3 regions of the Streptomyces sp. NPDC049597 genome follow, and region 1 is predicted to be linked to each of the others. Evidence: riboswitches for the same ligand, from Rfam matches in the RefSeq annotation. Region 1 holds a riboswitch; each other region holds the start of a gene.
The links. A riboswitch is a leader RNA that binds a small molecule or an ion and turns the genes downstream of it on or off. The one in region 1 is predicted to bind thiamine pyrophosphate.
Positions count from the first base shown of each region.

Region 2: linked by a shared signal. The riboswitch ahead of AB0K02_RS19020 (thiamine ABC transporter substrate-binding protein) and the one ahead of thiC (phosphomethylpyrimidine synthase ThiC) in region 1 are both predicted to bind thiamine pyrophosphate.
Region 3: linked by a shared signal. The riboswitch ahead of thiO (glycine oxidase ThiO) and the one ahead of thiC (phosphomethylpyrimidine synthase ThiC) in region 1 are both predicted to bind thiamine pyrophosphate.

Region 1 is NZ_JBFAOY010000025.1:98,278-105,722, forward strand. It holds gene AB0K02_RS25540 (LacI family DNA-binding transcriptional regulator) at 1-618, shown strand, start outside; gene AB0K02_RS25545 (metallophosphoesterase) at 794-1,876, shown strand; gene AB0K02_RS25550 (hypothetical protein) at 2,025-2,849, shown strand; gene thiC (phosphomethylpyrimidine synthase ThiC) at 3,005-4,780, opposite strand; TPP riboswitch at 4,773-4,905, opposite strand; gene AB0K02_RS25560 (YibE/F family protein) at 4,977-6,305, shown strand; gene AB0K02_RS25565 (SsgA family sporulation/cell division regulator) at 6,328-6,762, opposite strand; gene AB0K02_RS25570 (helix-turn-helix domain-containing protein) at 6,908-7,445, opposite strand, start outside.
Region 2 is NZ_JBFAOY010000015.1:103,854-111,298, reverse strand. It holds gene tsf (translation elongation factor Ts) at 23-859, shown strand; gene pyrH (UMP kinase) at 1,016-1,780, shown strand; gene frr (ribosome recycling factor) at 1,914-2,471, shown strand; gene AB0K02_RS19035 (phosphatidate cytidylyltransferase) at 2,471-3,619, shown strand; gene AB0K02_RS19030 (hypothetical protein) at 3,820-4,203, shown strand; gene rlmN (23S rRNA (adenine(2503)-C(2))-methyltransferase RlmN) at 4,415-5,521, shown strand; TPP riboswitch at 5,585-5,709, shown strand; gene AB0K02_RS19020 (thiamine ABC transporter substrate-binding protein) at 5,705-6,802, shown strand; gene AB0K02_RS19015 (iron ABC transporter permease) at 6,841-7,445, shown strand, end outside.
Region 3 is NZ_JBFAOY010000001.1:34,277-41,721, forward strand. It holds gene metF (methylenetetrahydrofolate reductase [NAD(P)H]) at 1-266, opposite strand, end outside; gene thiE (thiamine phosphate synthase) at 413-1,063, opposite strand; gene AB0K02_RS00155 (Rv2175c family DNA-binding protein) at 1,200-1,565, opposite strand; gene AB0K02_RS00160 (FAD-dependent oxidoreductase) at 1,610-2,839, opposite strand; gene AB0K02_RS00165 (hypothetical protein) at 2,849-3,208, opposite strand; TPP riboswitch at 3,291-3,402, shown strand; gene thiO (glycine oxidase ThiO) at 3,400-4,578, shown strand; gene thiS (sulfur carrier protein ThiS) at 4,575-4,775, shown strand; gene AB0K02_RS00180 (thiazole synthase) at 4,781-5,575, shown strand; gene pknB (Stk1 family PASTA domain-containing Ser/Thr kinase) at 5,807-7,445, shown strand, end outside.

The sequences.
Region 1 (7,445 bases):
TCCGACGGCCGCCCGGCCGGTACGCTCCCGGTCACCGCCTGGGTCGACAACGACCACGAAGCCGCGGTACTCGACCTGCTCGACCACCTCGCCGCCGCCGGCGCCCGCAGGATCGGCCTGCTCACGGGCACCACCACCGACACCTACACCCGGCTGTCGACCACCGCGTACCTCGACTGGTGCCAACGGGTCGGCCAGGACCCGGTCTACGAGTCCTACCCGGCGCACGACCCCTGCGCGGGTGCCGTCGCCGCCGACCGGCTGCTCGCCCGGCCGGACCGGCCCGACGCCGTCTACGGCCTCTTCGACCCCAACGGCACCGACCTGCTGGCCGCCGCCCGGCGGTACGGCCTGCGCGTCCCCGACGACCTGCTGCTCGTGTGCTGCAGCGAGTCGACCGTGTACGCCACCACCGAGCCGCCGATCACGACGCTCTCGCTCAAGCCCCGCCGGATCGGCACGGCCGTGGTCCAGCTGCTGATCGACGCCATCGAGGGGGTCGACGAGGACCGGCCGATCGAGCAGGTGATACCGACCGAACTGATCGTCAGGACGTCCTCACAGCGCCGTCCTCCGCGCACCACGGTGAGCGCGCCGCGGTCCCCCACGAAGGACTAGACCAACCCAATTGGGGCGAAAGGGCCGATGAACCAGGGGTGCGGAAGGATTCACCACCCCTGGTGCGTCACACACCGCCGGGCTCATTCCTATGATGGGCGAACGACACCGCGGACCACCCTCGACCAGGCTGGGCCGAGAGGTGAACGGCGGCGCGACGGTGGTGGAGGGGTCGATGACTCAGGGGGCCGGTCAAGGACCCGTGGTGCGGACGGCAACGCTGCGTGATTTCCGCGTGCCGCCGTACGCGCAGGTTCCCGTGCAGTCGCAGTCCGTGGACCCCGGCCACGCGGGCCACCCCGGCAACGCGTTCCCCGAGGGAGAGCCGCCGGAGGGCTACACCCCCACCGCGCGCGACCTTCCCGTGATCACCCGCGGCGGACCGGGCGACACCGTCCAGGTGCAGGTCACGGTGGACGACCAGCCGGCGCCCGACGGCCTCGGCCCGCTCTACGTCGTCGGCGACGTCCACGGCTACCTCGACGAACTCGTCGCCGCCCTCGCCGAGAAGGGCCTCATCGACTCCGAGGGCCGCTGGTCCGCGGGCAACGCCCGGCTCTGGTTCCTCGGCGACTTCACCGACCGCGGCCCCGACGGCATCGGCGTCATCGACCTCGTCATGCGGCTGTCCGCGGAGGCCGCGGCCGCCGGCGGCTACTGCAAGGCGCTCATGGGCAACCACGAGCTGCTGCTGATCGGCGCGAAGCGCTTCGGGGACACCCCCGTCAACTCCGGTGCGGGCACCGCCACCTTCCAGGCCGCCTGGCTGCTCAACGGCGGCCAGAAATACGACATGGACCGGCTGCAGGACGTCCACCTGCAGTGGATGGCCCGGCTCGACGCGATCGTGGAGGAGGACAGCCATCTGCTGCTCCACTCCGACACCACCGCCTACCTCGAATACGGCTCGACCATCGAGGACGTCAACGACGCGGTGCACGCGATCCTCACCCGTAATGACGCCGACGAGTGCTGGGACCTGTTCCGCAAGTTCACCAAGCGCTTCGCCTTCCGCGACGAAGGCGGCCCGCAGGCCGTGCGCGAACTGCTGTCCGCGTACGGCGGCACGCGCGTGGTGCACGGCCACAGCCCGATCCCGTACCTCCTCGGTGAGGTCGGCACCGAGGACGGCGAGGACGGCGAGCGTCCCGTCGTCGAAAGTCCCCATGTGTACGCGGACAATCTGGCCATCGCCATGGACGGCGGAGTGACCATGGCCGGAAAGCTTCTTGTCCAGCAGCTCCCGCTGCGGGGCTGACCGGGGCGGCGGCAGGCGATTTACGGAAACCCCCTGTCACGCCGTGGCGTAACCGCTCTACCATCGGCCTATCCGTAGCAGGCTCTCCTCCGTTTCCGCCCAACTGCCCGGCACACACGGGCGGTCCGGCCCTACGGAGCATCGGGGGATGCACATGAACAGCGCTCCGCACCTGCTGACCGAGGACCGCGCCGAGTACGAGCGGGTCCTCGACGGCGCACTGCGCGACGCCCGCGAACGTCAGGATCCGGCCGCCGTGCAAGCGCGGCTGAGCCCCGAACAACTGCGCGCCATGGCCCTGAGCGCGACGGCGCTGATCACCGCCTCGGCCGCCGCCGAGTACGAGCACTATGTGAAGGTCCGCGCGGAGACGCGCGCGTCCGCCGCCGCTTCGGTGCACGGCTCTTCGCCCACCGCCCCGGCCGGCGAGGCGGCCGGGACCGGCGCCGGAGTCGCGGCCGTCGTCGCCGTCCTGGCGCCGCTCCTCGCGGGCACGGCGGCCGCGATCTTCCTGATCGTCGGCTACATCCTCAAGATGCTGAGCCCCACCCCGTCCTTCGCCGACACCCTGGTCTTCACCGGCTGGGTCTTCGGGGCGCTCATGGCCGCCGCCATTCTGGTGGCGGCCGTCGCGCTGCTGCTCACCGCCCTGCGCAACGGTGCCAGCCATGTCGCGGACGGGCGGCAGGAGGGCGAGCTGCCGGACGAGGTCCGGCTGGCCAAAGAGGCCTGGTGCGAGGCCCTGCTGGAGCGGGGCATCCTGCCCTTCCTCCGCGCGGCCCTGACCGACCCCGCCGCCACGGCGTCCCCGGCCGGTCCCCCGCACCGCGTGAACCGCATCCCCAAGGTCGGCTACAGCGGGCCGGACTTCTCCAGCCCGGCCGAGGGCCGTACAGCGGGCCGGCGTCCGACCTACACCAGTCCGGACTTCTCCAGCCCCGACTTCGGCGGCCCGGAGCACCAGCCGGACTGACCGCCGGCCCGCCCACCGGACCAGCGGGCACCGCCGCCGTACGCCCGGCCTCCGCCCGCGCCACCGACGTCCGCACCCGTGCTCGTGCACGAGGGCCGGACGGAAAGGGGCCGGACGCAAGGGGGCCGGGCGGAGGCGGCGGTCCGTGACCTGTGTCAGTCCGCGATGGGCAGGTAGACCCGGTTGCCCGCAGCGGCGAACTCCTTGGACTTCTCCGCCATGCCCGCCTCGATCTCCTCCTGGTTGCCGCCGTGCTGTCGGCGGATGTCCTGGGAGATCTTCATCGAGCAGAACTTCGGACCGCACATGGAGCAGAAGTGCGCGGTCTTCGCCGGCTCCGCGGGCAGCGTCTCGTCGTGGAACTCCCGAGCGGTGTCGGGGTCGAGGGCCAGGTTGAACTGGTCCTCCCAGCGGAACTCGAAGCGGGCGTCGGACAGCGCGTCGTCCCACTCCTGGGCGCCCGGGTGCCCCTTGGCCAGGTCCGCCGCGTGTGCCGCGATCTTGTAGGTGATGACGCCGGTCTTCACGTCGTCGCGGTTCGGCAGGCCCAGGTGCTCCTTGGGCGTCACGTAGCAGAGCATGGCCGTGCCCCACCACGCGATCATCGCCGCTCCGATGCCGGAGGTGATGTGGTCGTAGGCCGGAGCGATGTCCGTGGTCAGCGGGCCGAGCGTGTAGAACGGCGCCTCCTCGCAGATCTCCTGCTGGAGGTCGATGTTCTCCTTGATCTTGTGCATCGGGACGTGGCCCGGGCCCTCGATCATGGTCTGCACGTGGTGCCGCTTGGCGATCGTGTTCAGCTCACCGAGCGTCCTGAGCTCCGCGAACTGCGCCTCGTCGTTGGCGTCCGCGATCGAGCCGGGTCGCAGGCCGTCGCCGAGGGAGTACGTGACGTCGTACGCGGCGAGGATCTCGCAGAGCTCCTCGAAGTGCTCGTAGAGGAAGCTCTCCTTGTGGTGCGCCAGGCACCACGCGGCCATGATCGAGCCGCCGCGCGAGACGATCCCGGTCTTGCGGTTGGCCGTGAGCGGCACGTACGGCAGGCGGACGCCGGCGTGGACGGTCATGTAGTCGACGCCCTGCTCGGCCTGCTCGATGACCGTGTCCTTGTAGATCTCCCAGGTCAGTTCCTCGGCCCTGCCGTCCACCTTCTCCAGCGCCTGGTAGAGCGGCACGGTGCCGATCGGCACGGGGGAGTTGCGCAGGACCCACTCGCGCGTGGTGTGGATGTTCCGGCCCGTGGACAGGTCCATGACCGTGTCGGCGCCCCAGCGGGTCGCCCAGGTCATCTTCTCGACCTCCTCCTCGATGGAGGAGGTGACCGCGGAGTTGCCGATGTTGGCGTTGACCTTCACCAGGAACCGCTTGCCGATGATCATCGGCTCGATCTCCGGGTGGTTGACGTTCGCCGGCAGGACGGCGCGGCCCGCCGCGATCTCCTCCCGCACCACCTCGGGCGCGACGTTCTCCCGGAGGGCGACGTACTCCATCTCCGGCGTGATCTCGCCGCGGCGGGCGTACGCGAGCTGCGTCACCGCCTGCCCGTCCCGGCCCCGCCGCGGCTGACGCTGACGGCCGGGGAAGACGGCGTCGAGGTTGCGCAGGCCGCCGCGCGGCGAGGTGTGCTTGATTCCGTCGTCCTCCGGGCGGACCGGGCGGCCCGCGTACTCCTCGGTGTCGCCGCGAGCGACGATCCAGTTCTCCCGAAGCGGCGGCAGACCGCGGCGTACGTCCGTCTCGATGTTGGGATCCGTGTACGGCCCGGACGTGTCGTACAGCGTCACGTCCTTGCCGTTGGTGAGGTGCACCTTGCGGACCGGCACACGGAGGTCGGGACGCGAGCCCTCGACGTACCCCTTGTGCCAGCCGATGGACTTCCCGGCCTCGTCGTTCTGGTTCGAGGCAGGCGTGCGTGCGTCCGATACGGTCATGAGACCTACTCCCTACGCCGGCATTACCCGGTAACAGGTTCGGCGGTCGGCGCAGCTGTCCCGTACGGATGTACGAAGGTCAGCGCCCTCTCAGCCCGGTGCTCCGAGCTCCCGCGTGTGCAAAGGTGACACCACGCTAGCGTCACGTCTGGCGCGCTGAACAGAGGGCCCCTCTCGTTCTTGCGATGATCTGTCCGTGACCTCATCACCGCAGCACCCCGAACAGCAGGGCCACGACCACGGCCACGTGCACAGTCACGGGCCGGCGGCGCCCGTCTCCCAGCACCTTCGCAAGGTCATCGCCGCGGTGCTGATCCCCTTCGCGACGGCCGTTCTCGTCGGCCTCGCCGTGCTGTGGCCGGGCTCGGCGCCCGGCCACGAGCGCTCCGGCGTCGGCTTCGACCGGCAGACCGAGCAGGGCAGGGTGGTGAGCGTCGAGAGGGTCGACTGCAAGGACGTCAACGCCGGCCAGGTCCCGCCGACGGGCGACACCTCGACGCCCGAGGGCCGCGAGGCGGTCACCGCGCAGCGAGGAGACTGCGGAAAGGCCACCGTCGAGGTCACCACCGGCAAGGACAAGGGCCGGAAGTTCGTCGAGATCGTCCAGCCCGACGCGCCGCGTCAGTTGAAGGAGGGCCAGGGCGTGGTGGTGGCGTACGCGCCGGACGCGCCCCGCGATCTGCAGTACTCGGTGACCGACGTGGACCGCGGATTCCCGATGGCCCTGCTGGCGGGCATCTTCGCCCTGGTGGTCGTCCTGGTCGGACGCATGCGCGGCGTGATGGCGCTGATCGCGCTCGCCGTCTCGTTCGCCGTGCTGACGCTGTTCATCCTGCCCGCGATCCTGCAGGGTTCGAATCCGCTGATCGTCGCGGTGGTCGGGGCCAGCGCGATCATGCTCATCGCGCTCTACTCGTGCCACGGCATCACCGCGCGGACGTCGGTCGCCGTACTGGGCACGCTGATCTCACTGCTTCTCATCGGCCTGCTCGGCTCACTGTTCATCGGCTGGGCCAGTCTCAGCGGCAACACCGACGACAACACCGGCCTGATCAAGGGCCTCTATCCGAACATCGACATGAGCGGCCTGCTGCTCGCGGGGGTCATCATCGGCTCACTCGGCGTGCTCGACGACGTCACCGTGACCCAGACGTCGGCGGTGTGGGAACTGCACCAGGCCGACCCGGACATGGGGCCGCGCGCCCTCTACCGCTCCGCCATCCGGATCGGCCGCGACCACATCGCCTCGGTCGTCAACACGCTCGTCCTCGCGTACGCGGGCGCGGCGCTGCCGCTGCTGCTGCTGTTCTCGATCGCCCAGTCCAGCGTGGGCACGGTGGCCAACAGCGAGCTGGTGGCGGAGGAGATCGTCCGGACCCTGGTGGGCTCGATCGGGCTCGTCGCCTCCGTACCCGTGACCACCGCGCTCGCCGCACTCGTCGTGTCCGCGGATCGCCCGGGACGGGCGGCCGAAGGTGCGGCCGCGCCCGCACGGGGCGGCAGGGGGCGGCGCCGCAAGAAGTAGCGCGGCGGCCGATCACCGGCCGTCAGCCGGCGTTCTCCTCGGCCAGGATGCGCCCGAGCGCCTCCTCCAGGCTGACCTCGAAATCACCCAGCGCGAGCTCCTGGCCGAGCGGCACCAGCTTGTCCGTACGGTCGAGGAAGGCGACGAGCGGCGGAGCGCCGACGCGGAACAGCGCGGAATCGCTCCCGACGCGCAGCCGGATGTGGACGTCCGACAGCGCCTCGGCCCGGGTCGGCGCGATGTGCACGTCGCCGTCCCCGCTCGGCGTGTTGATCCCGTCGAGCAGGAGTTCCCGGCCGAAGGCCCAGGTCACGGGGGCGTCACCGGGAAGGTGGAAGGTCATCCGCACCGCGTACGGATCCGCGGTGTCGTAGCGCAGCTCCACCGGGATCCGGAAGGACAGCTCCTCGGAGACGAGAAAACTCATCAGAACCTCGGCCTGGACCGACTCGCGCATCACGTACCTCGCAGTAGCTGAAGCATGGAATGAATCGTGCTGACGAAAAAAGGAGGGAAACGGCCAGGAACGATCGCTGCCGGCTCTCTCGGCCTTGTCGACGCCATCGTGCTGGAAGCGGCAGCAGATCACAAGGAGTGATATTTCAGATACTGATAGAGAACGCCAGCGATGCCAGCAGGCTGCCGATCCCTGCCTGCAGCTGTTCAACTGCCGGGCCGAGCCTGGCCTCTTGGTGCACGGGGAGGGAGACGGCCATCGTCCCAGCCATGTCACCCGCTGTGATCGGAATGGCCGCGCAGACCGTGCCCATCGCGTACTCCTGGCGTTCGACGAGCGGTTCGCCGGGCACGGGGGATTCGGGCCGCTCCAGGAGCGCGGCACGGTCGCGCATCCCGCCCTCGCGGTGGACGGCCAGGTAGACGGCGACGTCGAACGCGTCCCGCCAGTGCGTCAGTGAGTCCTCGACGGTGCTGCGGCGACCGCGCACACGTCCGCTCCCGGCCAGCCGTCCGATCGCGTCCCCGAGCGTGAACACGCCCTTGTCCCGGCGGAGATAGTCCTCGTGCGTCAGGGTGCGCAGCAGGTGATAGGCGGTGGGCAGCGGAATGCCGGCCTCGCGCGCGAGTTGCTTGGCGGGGGCTCCGCCCTCGTGCGCCCCCGCCGCCTCCAGCAGCCGGAGC
Region 2 (7,445 bases), on a different contig from region 1:
TTCGAGAGAGAAACTCAGACTCATGGCGAACTACACCGCCGCTGACGTCAAGAAGCTCCGCGAGCTCACCGGCGCCGGCATGATGGACTGCAAGAAGGCGCTGGACGAGTCGGACGGCAACGTCGACAAGGCCGTCGAGGCCCTGCGCATCAAGGGCCAGAAGGGCGTCGCCAAGCGCGAGGGCCGCTCCGCCGAGAACGGTGCCGTCGTCTCCCTGATCGCCGACGACAACACCTCCGGTGTCATCGTCGAGCTGAAGTGCGAGACGGACTTCGTCGCCAAGGGCGACAAGTTCCAGGCAGTGGCGAACGCTCTCGCCGCGCACGTCGCCGCCACCTCCCCGGCGGACATCGAGGCGCTGCTCGCCTCCGAGATCGAGCCCGGCAAGACCGTGCAGGCGTACGTCGACGAGGCCAACGCCAACCTCGGCGAGAAGATCGTCCTGGACCGCTTCGCGCAGTTCTCCGGTGGCTACGTCACGGCGTACATGCACCGCACCATGCCCGACCTGCCCCCGCAGATCGGTGTTCTCGTCGAGTTCGACAAGGAGAACGCCGAGATCGCCAAGGGTGTCGCCCAGCACATCGCCGCCTTCGCCCCGAAGTACCTCTCCCGCGAGGACGTCCCGGCCGAGGTCGTCGAGGCCGAGCGCCGCGTCGCCGAGGAGACCACGCGCGCCGAGGGCAAGCCCGAGGCCGCTCTGCCGAAGATCGTCGAGGGCCGGGTCAACGGCTTCTTCAAGGAGGCCACCCTCCTCGGCCAGCCGTACGCGCTCGACAACAAGAAGTCCGTCCAGCAGATCCTGGACGAGGCCGGTGTCACCCTGAAGCGCTTCAGCCGCATCAAGGTCGGCATCTGAGTCCGTACGCGACGGACCCCGGACCCGGGTAGGGTCTGAAGCAGTCGCCCGCGCCAGCGCCGGACGACCGCAGATCTGACGAGGAGGCCATTGCCGGCAGGGACAGCATGACCCCAACGGCAATGGCCTTCTTCGCATGTGCACGAGGAGATCTCCATGAACCAGGGCGCCGTACAAGGCGACGACAACCACGACAAAAAGGCCGGCCGCTTCATGCTGAAGCTGTCAGGAGAGGCTTTCTCCGGCGGCACCGGTCTCGGCGTCGACCCCGACGTCGTGCACGCCATCGCACGGGAGATCGCAGCGGTCGTCCGCGACGGCGCAGAGATCGCCGTCGTGATCGGCGGCGGAAACTTCTTCCGCGGAGCCGAACTCCAGCAGCGCGGCATGGACCGGGCACGCTCGGATTACATGGGCATGCTCGGCACCGTCATGAACTGCCTCGCCCTCCAGGACTTCCTGGAGAAGGAGGGCATCGACTCACGTGTGCAGACGGCCATCACGATGGGTCAGGTCGCGGAGCCGTACATCCCGCTGCGTGCCGTACGGCACCTGGAGAAGGGCCGCGTCGTCATCTTCGGTGCCGGTATGGGCATGCCCTACTTCTCCACCGACACCACCGCCGCCCAGCGCGCCCTGGAGATCGACGCCGAAGCACTGCTGATGGGGAAGAACGGTGTCGACGGCGTCTACGACTCCGACCCCAAGGCCAACCCGGACGCGGTGAAGTTCGACGCGCTGGAGTACGGCGAGGTGCTGTCCCGCAACCTCAAGGTCGCCGACGCCACCGCCATCACCCTCTGCCGCGACAACGCTCTCCCGATCCTCGTCTTCGAACTCCTCGCCGAGGGCAATATCGCTCGGGCGGTCCGGGGTGAGAAGATCGGCACGCTCGTGAGCGACCGGGACACCCGGGCCTGACCCGAGGGCCTCGGGGCGCCCTCGGGGGATGGACAACGCCCTGCCGGTCGTACACCGTGCAGGGAACACGCGACGCAGGTTCCGCCGGCCCAGTCCGATGCCGGGCCCAACTCAAGACACGCAGGAGCAAGTGGTGATCGAAGAGACCCTCCTCGAGGCCGAGGAGAAGATGGAGAAGGCCGTCCTGGTCGCCAAGGATGACTTCGCCGCGATCCGCACCGGACGTGCGCACCCGGCGATGTTCAACAAGATCGTGGCGGACTACTACGGTGCCCTGACCCCGATCAACCAGCTGGCGTCGTTCTCGGTCCCGGAGCCGCGGATGGCCGTTGTGACGCCGTTCGACAAGACCGCTCTGCGCAACATCGAGCAGGCGATCCGCGACTCGGACCTCGGTGTCAACCCGAGCAACGACGGCAACATCATCCGCGTGGTCTTCCCGGAGCTCACGCAGGACCGCCGCAAGGAGTTCATCAAGGTCGCCAAGTCGAAGGCCGAGGACTCCAAGATCTCGATCCGCTCCGTCCGCCGCAAGGCGAAGGAGACCATCGACAAGTTCATCAAGGACGGCGAGGTCGGCGAGGACGAGGGCCGGCGTGCGGAGAAGGAGCTCGACGACACCACCGCGAAGTACGTCGCGCAGGTGGACGAGCTGCTCAAGCACAAGGAAGCCGAGCTGCTCGAGGTCTGATGAACGACTCTTCCTGGGGGGCCTCGCACGGCGCCGGATACGCCGGTGCATGGCCACCGCCCGAGCAGGGGCCCCTCCCGGCGGGTCCCGCCTACGATGGGCACGACGCACGGTATACATCAAAGACGCAGCCCATGCCCATCGGGCCGGACTTTCCCGACGCAGGTAGAGACGCCGAATCCCCCGAGGGACCCAGCGGCCGGGCCGGCCGCGAGGACCGCGACCAGGGGGCCGCACGGCCCGGTGGCCCCCTGTTCCGCGACGAGAACACGCAGGAGCCCATGCCCAGCCCGCCGCCGGCAGCGCCTCAGCAGCCGCAGCCGCCGAACAAGAAGCGGGCCGGCCGCGATCTGCGGGCGGCCATAGGGGTCGGCGTGGGGCTCGGCGCGGTGATCGTCGCGTCGCTCTTCATCGTCAAGGCCGTGTTCGTCGGCGTGGTGGCCGTCGCCGTCGTCGTCGGCCTGTGGGAGCTGACCTCGCGCCTGCAGGAGCGCAAGCAGATCAAGGCGCCGCTGGTACCGCTCGCGGTCGGCGGCGCGGCCATGGTCGTGGCCGGTTACGTGCGCGGGGCCGAGGGCGCCTGGGTGGCCATGGCGCTGACGGCGCTCGCGGTGCTCGTCTGGCGTATGACCGAGCCGCCCGAGGGCTACCTCAGGGACGTCACGGCAGGTGTCTTCGCCGCCTTCTACGTGCCCTTCCTCGCCACGTTCGTGGCGCTGATGCTCAGCGCGGACGACGGGCCGGAACGGGTGATCACCTTCCTGGTGCTCACGGTCGTCAGCGACACCGGTGCGTACGCGGTCGGCTGGCGCTTCGGCAAGCACAAGCTCGCGCCGCGCATCAGCCCCGGCAAGACCCGCGAAGGGCTGCTCGGAGCGGTGGCCTTCGCGATGGCGGCGGGCGCGCTGTGCATGCAGTTCCTCGTCGAGGGCGGCACCTGGTGGCAGGGTCTGCTGATCGGTCTCGCGGTCGCGGCCAGCGCGACGCTGGGCGACCTCGGGGAGTCGATGATCAAGCGGGATCTCGGCATCAAGGACATGGGCACCCTGCTCCCCGGCCACGGCGGCATCATGGACCGGCTGGACTCGCTGCTGCCGACGGCCCCGGTGGTGTGGCTGCTGCTGGTGCTGTTCGTCGGCGCCGGCTGACCTGCGGTCTTCTGCGTGAGGGCTCGTCGTCCACAGGGGCGGCGGGCCCTTTGTCGCGTCTCTGGGACACTGGCAGCACCCTGCCCGAGCCCGGAGGGCGCGCACCCAGAGCCCGCCAGTACGGCGCTTGACCCGGCCATACACGGGGGTGAGCGGCCCTGAGCGGGCGCCGGGTCGTCACGCACAGTCGGGGAGGCAGTGTGGCCAGGCGAAGGCAGCGCCGTAAGGCACCACCGCTCAACGCGATTTTCGCCGCTGATACGCAGGTGTTCCGCTTCTACCCGGACGGCACCGTCCTGGACGTGCTCGTACGACCCGCCCCTCAGCCCTCGAGCGCAGAGACTCTGGCGGGCTGGCTGCGCAGAGACAACGTGATCCCGGGCGTGCACGTGGCGCGGTACGTCCTTGAGGGCGAGCAGGTCACGTTCACGACGCGCGGACGCTACCGGGACGAGGAGATCACGGTCCGTGGGACGTGGGTCCGAGGCGTGCTGACGCTCGGCCAGGTCGGCCGAGGCTGGGAGATCCCCCCTCGACGCTTCCAGCGCTTCGATCAACGGCTGGGACGAGTCTGCGATCAGTGACCGGCCTGTGCTGAATCTCTCGGCAGAACACGGCATGACCGGTACTCGCTCACGGCAGTGACGCCCTGTCTCCAGCGATGGATCTCGGGCCGTCTCCGGGTCGTCTCCGGACCGTCCCGGGCCGCCGGAGACGACCCGGACGGCCGGGACGGCCAGCACCGGCGGCTCGGGCCCCTGGCCACAGGGATCCGTCTGCGACACTGGTAGCACCATGCCCAAGCCCGGAGAACTCACTTTCGTCGCGCCCCGCGGAGCCAAGAAGCCCCCGCGGCACCTTGCCGACCTCTCACCCGCCGAGCGCAAGGACGCCGTCGCCGCGATCGGCGAGAAGCCGTTCCGCGCCAAGCAGCTGTCCCAGCACTACTTCGCGCGCTACGCGCACGACCCGGCGCAGTGGACCGACATTCCCGCCTCCGCGCGGGAGAAGCTCGCCACGGAGCTGCTGCCCGACCTGATGTCGGTCGTGCGGCACATCTCCTGCGACAACGACACCACCCGCAAGACGCTGTGGCGCCTCCACGACGGCACGCTCGTCGAGTCCGTCCTGATGCGCTATCCGGACCGCGTCACGATGTGCATCTCCTCGCAGGCGGGCTGCGGGATGAACTGCCCGTTCTGCGCGACCGGGCAGGCCGGTCTCGACCGCAATCTGTCCACCGCCGAGATCGTGCACCAGATCGTCGACGGCATGCGCGCCCTGCGGGACGGAGAGGTGCCCGGGGGCCCCGCCCGGCTGTCCAACATCGTGTTCATGGGCATGGGTGAGCCGCTCGCCAACTACAAGCGGGTCGTCGGCGCCATCCGCCGGCTGACCGACCCCGAGCCGGACGGTCTCGGCCTCTCGCAGCGCGGCATCACCGTCTCCACGGTGGGCCTCGTCCCCGCGATGCTGCGCTTCGCCGACGAGGGCTTCAAGTGCCGCCTCGCCGTCTCCCTGCACGCACCGGACGACGAGCTGCGCGACACCCTCGTCCCGGTCAACACCCGCTGGAAGGTCCGCGAGGTCCTCGACGCCGCATGGGAGTACGCGGAGAAGTCCGGCCGCCGGATCTCCATCGAGTACGCGCTGATCCGCGACATCAACGACCAGGCGTGGCGCGGCGATCTGCTCGGCCGCCTCCTCAAGGGCAAGAGGGTCCACGTCAACCTGATCCCGCTGAACCCGACGCCCGGCTCCAAGTGGACGGCGTCGCGGCCGGAGGACGAGAAGGCGTTCGTCGAGGCCATCGCGGCCCATGGCGTACCGGTCACCGTCCGGGACACCCGGGGGCAGGAGATCGACGGCGCCTGCGGGCAGCTGGCAGCGCAGGAGCGGTGACCGGGGGCCGTCAGCCGTGTGGCTGATACTGTGCCCTGTGCGTTCGCACAAATGAACATCGAAACATTCCGACAGGGGAGCGCAGCAGCGCTGAGAGTGCGGCAGGGGCGCGTCAGGACGCGCCGGGGCCGCAGACCCTCGGACCTGATCCGGGTCATACCGGCGTAGGGAGTCAGCACCATCATGAACAGCCAGCTTCGGCGTGCCACCGGCACGGCGCTCGCCGCCGCCCTCGGCGTCACCGCCCTCGCGGCCTGCGGCGGACAGTCCGAGGACTCCGGGTCCGGCACCGGCGGCGCGTCAAAGACCGTCACCCTCGTCAGCCACGACTCCTTCGCGGCGTCCGACGCCGTGCTCAAGGAGTTCACCCGGCAGACCGGGTACACGGTCAAGGTCCTCAAGAGCGGGGACGCGGGCGCCGCGCTCAACAAGGAGATCCTCACCAAGGGCTCCCCGCAGGGCGACGTCTTCTTCGGCGTCGACAACACCCTGCTCTCCCGCGCCCTCGACAACGACCTGTTCACGCCGTACGAGGCCAAGGGGCTCGACCAGGTGGCGGACGAGGCGCGGCTCGACGCGGACAAGCACCGGGTCACGCCCGTCGACACCGGCGACATCTGCGTGAACTACGACAAGAAGTTCTTCGCCGACAAGAAGCTCGCGCCCCCGAAGACCTTCGCCGACCTCACGAAGCCCGAGTACAAGAACCTGCTCGTCGTGGAGAACCCGGCGACCTCCTCGCCCGGACTCGGCTTCCTGCTCGGCAGCGTCGGCGCGTTCGGCGAGTCCGGCTGGCAGGACTACTGGAAGAAGCTCAAGGCCAACGGCGTCAAGGTCGTCGACGGCTGGGAGCAGGCGTACAACGAGGAGTTCTCCGGCTCCGCCGGCGGGAAGAAGGCGGGGGCCGACCGTCCCCTCGTCGTCTCGTACGCCTCCAGCCCGCCGGTCGAGGTCCTCTACGCCGACCCGCAGCCCGCCGAGGCGCCCACGGGTGTCGCGACCGGCACCTGCTTCCGCCAGATCGAGTTCGCCGGTCTGCTCAAGGGCGCGAAGAACGAGGCGGGAGGCAAGGCGCTGCTGGACTTCCTGATCACCAGGACGTTCCAGGAGGACATGCCGCTCACCATGTTCGTCAACCCCGTGGTCGAGGGCACCAAGCTGCCCGAGCTGTTCACCGAGCACGGTGTGGTCGTCGACAAGCCCGAGACGGTCGCTCCCGGCACGATCGCCGAGAACCGTGAGCAGTGGATCCGGTCGTGGTCCTCGCTCGTCCTGAAGTAGGGCAATCCCTGCGGGGGAACGCGGCGCGGCTCGCCCTGATGGCCGGCCCCGTCGCGTTCTTCGCCGTCTTCTTCGCCTATCCGGTCACCGCGATCGTCGGCCGCGGCCTGCGCGTCGGGGGCGCCTGGCAGTTCGGGCGGTTCGGCGAGGTCCTCGCACGTCCGGACATCCTGCACGTCCTGTGGTTCACCACCTGGCAGGCGCTCGCCTCCACCGCGCTCACCCTGCTCGTCGCCCTGCCCGGCGCCTACGTGTTCGCCCGGCTCGACTTCCCCGGCAAGCGCCTCCTGCGCGCCGTGGTCACGGTGCCGTTCGTGCTGCCGACCGTCGTCGTCGGCACGGCCTTCCTCGCCCTGCTGGGCCGCGGCGGGCTGCTCGACGAGCTGTGGGGCATACGCCTGGACACCACGGTCTGGGCCATCCTGCTCGCGCACGTCTTCTTCAACTACGCCGTGGTCGTCCGCACCGTCGGCGGCCTGTGGTCGCAGCTCGACCCGCGTCAGGAGGAGGCCGCGCGGGTGCTCGGCGCCGGGCGGCTCGCGGCCTGGCGGCGGGTGACGCTTCCCGCGCTCGTGCCGTCCCTCGCCGCGGCGGCGCTGATGGTCTTCCTGTTCACCTTCAGCTCGTTCGGCGTCGTGCAGAT
Region 3 (7,445 bases), on a different contig from region 1:
GCGACCGGGGTGAGGGTGGAGTCGGCGGCGATCTTCTGCGTGGCCTTCACGGTGCCGGCGCGGGTGGACCCGCCGGCGCCGTAGGTGACGGAGACGAAGTCGGGCGCGACCGCCTCGACCCTGCGCAGCGCGTTCCAGAGGTTCCTCTCGCCCTTGTCCGTCTTGGGCGAGAAGAACTCGAAGGAGTACGTCGTCTCGCCTGTCGCGAGCATGTCGCGCACGGTGCGCGCGCGATCCGTCCTTGTGGAAGCAGTGCCGAGGGCCATACGGGCAGGTTAGCCAGGCCTGGCGGGTCACCCAACCAGATCAGGGGATTTTGTCGCCTTTTGCCTGTCTCGTGTCCATACTCTGGACACCCGTGAGACACCGTGGCGGCACCGGCGGCCCGCCGCGCCCGTGTCAGTCCGCCCGCTCAGGCGCTGCGCTCCCTGATCCGCTTCGCCAGACCGGCGGCCGCCGCGGCCGGATCGTCGGCCTCCGTGATCGCCCGTACGACGACGACCCTGCGCGCCCCCGCGTCCAGCACCTCGTCCAGGTTGGACGCGTCGATGCCGCCGATCGCGAACCAGGGCCGGTCGCTCCCGAGCGAGGCCGCGTAGCGCACGAGACCGAGGCCGGGGGCGAAGCGGCCCGGCTTGGTGGGGGTGGGCCAGCAGGGGCCGGTGCAGAAGTAGTCGACGCCGGGCTCGGCGGCGGCCGCGTCCACCTCGGCCTCGGCGTGCGTCGAGCGGCCGATGAGCACCCGCTCGCCCAGAATCGCCCGCGCGGCGGGAACGGGCAGGTCGCCCTGGCCCAGGTGCAGCACGTCCGAGCCGATGGCGTGGGCCACGTCCGCCCGGTCGTTGACCGCGAGGAGCTTGCCGTGGCGCCGGCAGGCGTCGGCGAAGACCCGGAGGTGCTCCAGCTCCTCGCCCGCCTCCATGCCCTTGTCGCGCAGCTGGACGATGTCGACGCCGCCGGCGAGCACGGCGTCCAGGAACTCCGCCAGGTCGCCCTGGCGCTTCCGGGCGTCCGTGCACAGGTACAGGCGGGCGTCGCCGAGCAGTTCGCGAGCCGTGGACATGGTGCTTCCCCCCGCAGGATGGGTGATGAGCGGCGCGCGGGTACGGGCGGGGGCCGTGCGGCTCCCGCCCGTACCCGCGCGCTCCGATGGTTCGGGACGAGGCCGTCCTGTCAGGACGGGGACGTCGGGACGGACGTCAGACGGCGAGCGCCTGAGCCCGGCGCTTGACCTCCGTGCCGCGATTCTCGCTCAGGGCCTGCGCCGGGGTGCCCGGCAGGGTCGGGTCGGGAGTGAACAGCCACTCCAGCATCTCTTCGTCGGTGAAGCCGTCGTCCCGCAGCAGCGTCAGGGTCCCGGAGAGGCCCTTGACCACCTTGTTGCCGTCGATGAAGGCGGCAGGCACCTGCAGTGTCCTGTTCTCACCACGGCGGACGGCGATGAGCTGGCCCTCCTTGACCAGCTGCCGCACGCGCGTCACCTCGACATCGAGCATTTCCGCGATGTCGGGCAGGTGGAGCCAGGCGGGGACGAGAGCATCGATCTTTGCGTCAATCTCGGTCACAGGAACAAGCCTGCCATCTGCGACTGACAGCCGGTAGCCGACGCCTACGCGGTCGCCGCCTTCAGGGGGACGGACGGGTCGGCGGCCAGGGCCGGGTCCAGCCGCGCGCCGGACGCCACGAGCCTGCGGCCCTGTGCCAGGTCACGCGGCCTGTCGACGGCGAGCAGCGCGACCAGCACGCCCTCGCGCAGCCACAGCACCGACCACTGGGCGTCCACGGCCGGGGCGCCGCGCCACAGCAGCGTGTCGCCCGCCGGATGATGGCCCGCGTACTGCACGAAACGTCCGAACTGCTCCGACCAGAAGTACGGCACCGGGTCGTAGACCGGGGCGGCCCCGAGGATGCCGGCCGCGACCGTACGCGGACCCTGCAGGGCGTTGTCCCAGTGGTGCACGAGCAGCCGCGTGCCGTAGCGGCCCGAGGGGTAGGAGGCGCAGTCCCCCACGGCGTAGACGTCGGGCGCGGAGGTGCGCAGGTGCCGGTCGGCGACGATCGCGCCGTCGGGGCCGAGCTCGATGCCGCTGCCGGCGAGGGCGGCGGTCGCGGGCCTGGCGCCGATGCCGACGACGACGGCCCCGGCCGCGATCCTGCGCCCCGATCCGGCCAGCACCACCGTGCCCGGCTCGACGGCGGCCACCTGCTCGCCGGTGAGCAGCTCGGCACCCGCCTCGGCGTACCAGCGGGCCATGGGCGCCGCGACCTCGGCGGGCAGGGAGCCGGCCAGCGGACGGTCGGCCGCCTCCACGACGGTCACCGCGCAGCCCGCCTCGCGCGCGGCGGTCGCGAACTCCGCGCCGATCCACCCCGCCCCGACCACCACGATGTCGTGCTGCCGCGCGAGGACGGGCCGCAGCCGGGCCGCGTCGTCGAGCGTGCGCAGCAGATGGACGCCCGGGACACCAGCGGTCCCGGGCAGGGCGACGGGCTCGGCTCCGGTGGCGAGGACGAGGACGTCGTACGGGACGGGTCCGGCGGCGGTGTCCACCTCGTGCGCCCCGGGGCGTACGCCGGTCACCTCGCAGCCGAGCCGCAGGTCGACGCCGAGCGCGTCGAAGTCGATGTCGAACGCGGAGCCCTCCGCCGTGCCGAGCAGGATCGCCTTGGAGAGCGGCGGCCGGTCGTACGGCTGGTGCGGTTCGGCGCCGATGAGGGTGACCGGTCCGGTGAAGCCCTGTTCGCGCAGGGCGACCGCGGTCTGCACCCCGGCCATGCCCGCGCCGACCACGACGACGCGCCGTCCGTCCCCTGCCTGCTCCTGCGTGTGCTCGCTCACCGGACCACCTTAGGCTTCTGACGGTCCCTCAGGCAGCAGCTGCTCGACGACGCTGGTCCCGCTGCCCTCCTGCGACTCCCACTCCCAGGCCTCCTCCAGGCGCACCCGCCCGTCGGGGAGTTCGACGACGGTGGACAGGCAGTGGCCGCTGGAGGTCGCGCCGTCCGTCTTCAACTGGACATAACGGAAGTCCAGCCGGTCCCCCACGCGCGTGCCCACGAGGTGGCCGCGCACCACGTCGCCGCCTTCGTACTCGGCCCAGATCCGCCCCCGCTCCTCGTGGTAGAGGAACCGGGTGCGGGTGCCGACCTGGCCCGGGGCCTGGTCCGCCACCGGCGCGAGCACCAGTCCGTCGAGCGATATCGCCACTGCGTCCACCTCCTGCACACCCGCGCCGGGGGACGGCGGCTCCCTTACTGCGCGCCTGGGCGTGGGGTTAGGGTGGCCACCGTAAGGCACTCGCGGGAGCCCGGACGCACCGGGCTGAGAGGGAGGCTGGCGGCCTCCGACCGTACGAACCTGATCCGGGTCATGCCGGCGAAGGGAGGGGCTGGACGCCCATGTCTCGTACACCAGACGCACCCGACGTCCTCGTCGTCGGGGGCGGGATCATCGGCCTGGTCACGGCCTGGCGTGCGGCGCAGCGCGGGCTGCGCGTGACCGTCGTCGATCCGGAGCCCGGCGGCGGGGCCGCGCGGGTCGCGGCCGGCATGCTGGCCGCCGTCACCGAACTCCACTACGGCGAGCAGACACTGCTCGGTCTGAACCTCGCATCGGCCCGGCGCTACCCCGCGTTCGCCGCCGAGCTGGAGGAGGCGAGCGGACTGTCGGTGGGCTACCGCGCGTGCGGCACACTCGCCGTCGCCCTCGACACCGACGACCGCGCGCACCTGCGGGAACTGCACGCCCTGCAACGCCGTTCGGGCCTGGAGTCGGAGTGGCTGACCGGTCGCGAGTGCCGCCGCCTGGAGCCCATGCTCGCGCCGGTGGTGCGCGGCGGCCTGCGCGTCGACGGGGACCACCAGGTGGATCCGCGGCGGCTCGCCACGGCACTGGTCGTCGCCTGCGAGCGGGCCGGGGTCGGCTTCCGTCGCGCCTGGGCGGAGCGGCTGCTGGTCGTGGACGACCGCGCCACGGGCGCGGTCCTGGACGACGGAACGGAACTCGCCGCCGACCAGGTCGTGCTGGCGGGCGGCAGCCTGAGCGGCCGCCTCGGCGGGGTGCCCGACGACGTCCTGCCTCCCGTACGGCCCGTGAAGGGTCAGGTCCTGCGGCTGACGGTGCCCGGCCCGTACGCGCCCTTCCTGTCCCGCACGGTGCGGGCGGTGGTGCGCGGCAGCCAGGTGTACCTGGTGCCGCGCGAGAACGGCGAGCTCGTGGTCGGCGCGACCAGCGAGGAGCTGGGCTGGGACACGACCGTCACCGCCGGCGGCGTGTACGAACTGCTGCGGGACGCGCACGAACTGGTGCCCGGCATCACCGAACTGCCGCTGACCGAGACGCGCTCCGGGCTGCGCCCCGGCTCCCCGGACAACGCGCCGATGCTCGGATTCACCGAGCTGCCGGGGCTGTTGCTCGCGACCGGCCACTACCGCAACGGCGTGCTCCTCACGCCCGTGACCGGCGACGTGCTCGCCGACGCGCTCACCAGCGGTCGGGTACCGGAGTTCGCCGACCCGTTCAGCCCCCGCCGGTTCGCCCGCGCCGGCGCACGCGTACGTCAGGAGCAGCCCGCATGAACGTCTCCGTCAACGGCGAGACACGCGAGCTCGCCGACCGCGCCACCCTGGACACCGTGGTGGCGGCCCTCACCACGGCCCCCTCGGGTGTGGCCGCCGCCGTCAACGAGACCGTCGTCCCGCGCAGCCAGTGGGCGGACACCCGGCTCGGCGACGGCGACCGTGTCGAGATCCTCACCGCCGTGCAGGGAGGCTGAGCGCCGTGGCCGACGACCGTCTCACCATCGGCGGCACCACCTTCACCTCGCGACTGATCATGGGTACGGGCGGGGCGCCGAGCCTCGACGTACTGGAACGCGCGTTGATCGCGAGCGGCACGGAACTCACCACGGTCGCGATGCGGCGTCTCGACCCGACCGTGCAGGGGTCCGTCCTGTCCGTCCTGACCGGACTGGGCATCCAGGTCCTGCCGAACACGGCCGGCTGTTTCACCGCCGGTGAGGCCGTGCTGACGGCGAGGCTCGCGCGGGAGGCGCTGGGCACGGACTGGATCAAGCTGGAGGTCGTCGCGGACGAGCGCACGCTGCTGCCGGACGGCGTGGAACTGCTGGAGGCGGCCGAGACGCTGGTCGACGACGGTTTCACGGTCCTGCCGTACACCAACGACGACCCGGTGCTGGCGCGGAAGCTGGAGGACGTGGGCTGCGCGGCGATCATGCCGCTGGGCTCGCCGATCGGGTCCGGGCTCGGCATCCGCAACCCGCACAACTTCCAGCTGATCACGGAGCAGGCGGGCGTACCGGTGATCCTGGACGCGGGCGCGGGCACGGCGTCGGACGCGGCGCTGGCGATGGAGCTGGGATGCGCGGCGGTGATGCTGGCGTCGGCGGTGACCCGGGCGCAGGAGCCGGTGCTCATGGCGGAGGCGATGCGTCACGCGGTGGAGGCCGGCCGCCTCGCACACCGGGCGGGCCGCATCCCCCGCCGCCATTTCGCGGAGGCGTCGTCGCCGACGGAGGGCCGGGCGCTGCTGGACCCGGAGCGCCCCGCGTTCTGACCCCGTCGGAGCGGTGGGGCCGCCGCACGGCTGTGTCCTCACCCGAACCGGGTCTCCCCCGCCCCCGCCCCTGTGGCTGCCGGCCGTACCTCGACGGCCGCCGGGCCGGGCACGGGAGCGGGGTCTGCCCCGGGAGCACGTCCCCCGCAGGTTCACGACAACCGTCACAGGTGCGCTGCAAGCGGTTCCGGGGCGGGCGGAGCGAACGGTCCGGCCTCGTAGAATCGCCGGGTGGACACGACCCTCTCAGACCCCCTCGTCGGGCAGGTGCTCGACGGCCGCTATCGCGTCGACGCGCGTATCGCCGTCGGCGGCATGGCCACGGTCTACCGGGCCGTCGACACCCGGCTCGACCGGGTCCTCGCGCTCAAGGTGATGCACCCCGACCTCGCCACCGACGCGACGTTCGTGGAGCGGTTCATCCGCGAGGCGAAGTCCGTGGCCCGGCTGGCGCACCCCAATGTGGTCGGGGTCTTCGACCAGGGGGCCGAGGGCGCGTACGTCTATCTGGCGATGGAGTACGTCGCCGGGTGCACCCTGCGCGACGTCCTGCGCGAGCGCGGCGCGCTCCAGCCCCGGGCAGCCCTCGACATCCTGGAGCCCGTGCTCGCCGCGCTCGGCGCCGCGCACCGGGCCGGTTTCGTCCACCGGGACATGAAGCCCGAGAACGTCCTGATAGGCGACGACGGCCGGGTCAAGGTCGCCGACTTCGGGCTGGTCCGCGCGGTCGGCTCGGTCACCAACACCTCCGGCACCGTGCTGGGCACCGTCTCGTACCTCGCGCCCGAGCAGATCGAGTACGGCACGGCCGACACCCGCGCCGACGTGTACGCCTGCGGTGTCGTGCTGTACGAGATGCTCACGGGCGGCAAGCCGCACTCCGGCGACACCCCCGCCCAGGTGCTCTACCAGCACCTGAACGAGGACGTCCCCGCTCCCTCCGCCCTTGTGCCCGGTCTCGCGGTCGAGCTGGACGACCTCGTGGCGAGCGCGACCGCCCGCAACCCCGACATCCGGCCGCACGACGCGGTCGCCCTCCTGGCGCAGGCCCGTGAGGCGCGTGCCGCACTCGATGACGAGCAGCTGGACGCGGTGCCGCCGAAGGCCCGCGGCGAGAACGCCCCCGCGGACACCGCCCCGGACGACGCGCCCACGGACGTGATCCTCCGCGCGCTGCCCCGCGAGCAGCCCAAGGTCCATCACACCGCGCGGCTGACCATGCCGCCGCCCTCCTCACGGCCGCCCGAGAGGCGGCCCGGTCCCGCCCGGGGCCCGCTCGCCCGCCGCGGCGTGTTCGCCCTGATCGTCGCCGTCGTCGCGTTCCTCGGCATCGGCGCGGGCGTCTGGTACATCAACTCCGGCCAGTTCACCCGCGTCCCGGCGGTGATCGGCAAGACGGAGAAGGACGCCCGCCGGCAGCTCGACCGGGCCGGTCTCGAAGCGGGCAAGGTCCGCCACGACTTCAGCGAGACGGTCCCCCGCGGCTCGGTGATCGACAGCGATCCCGCCACGGGCGAGCGCATCCGCGGCAACGGCTCGGTCACGCTGATCGTCTCGCGCGGCCCGAGGATCGTGCAGGTGCCGGATGTCGTCGGCAGGCCGCTCGCCGAGGCCGAGCGCGAGCTGCGCGCGGCGGGCCTGGCACCGGGTGTGGTGACCAGGAAGTTCGACGACAGCGTGCCCCGGGGCTCGGTGATCGGCACCGATCCCGAGGCGGGCAGCAGCCGCAGCCCGGACACCGCGGTGTCGCTCGTGGTCAGCAAGGGCGCGCCGATCGACGTCCCGGACGTCACCGGGGAGTCCGTTCAGGACGCCACCGCCGAGCTCGAAGAAGCCGGTCTCAAGGTGAAGGTGGCCGCCCAGCGGATCA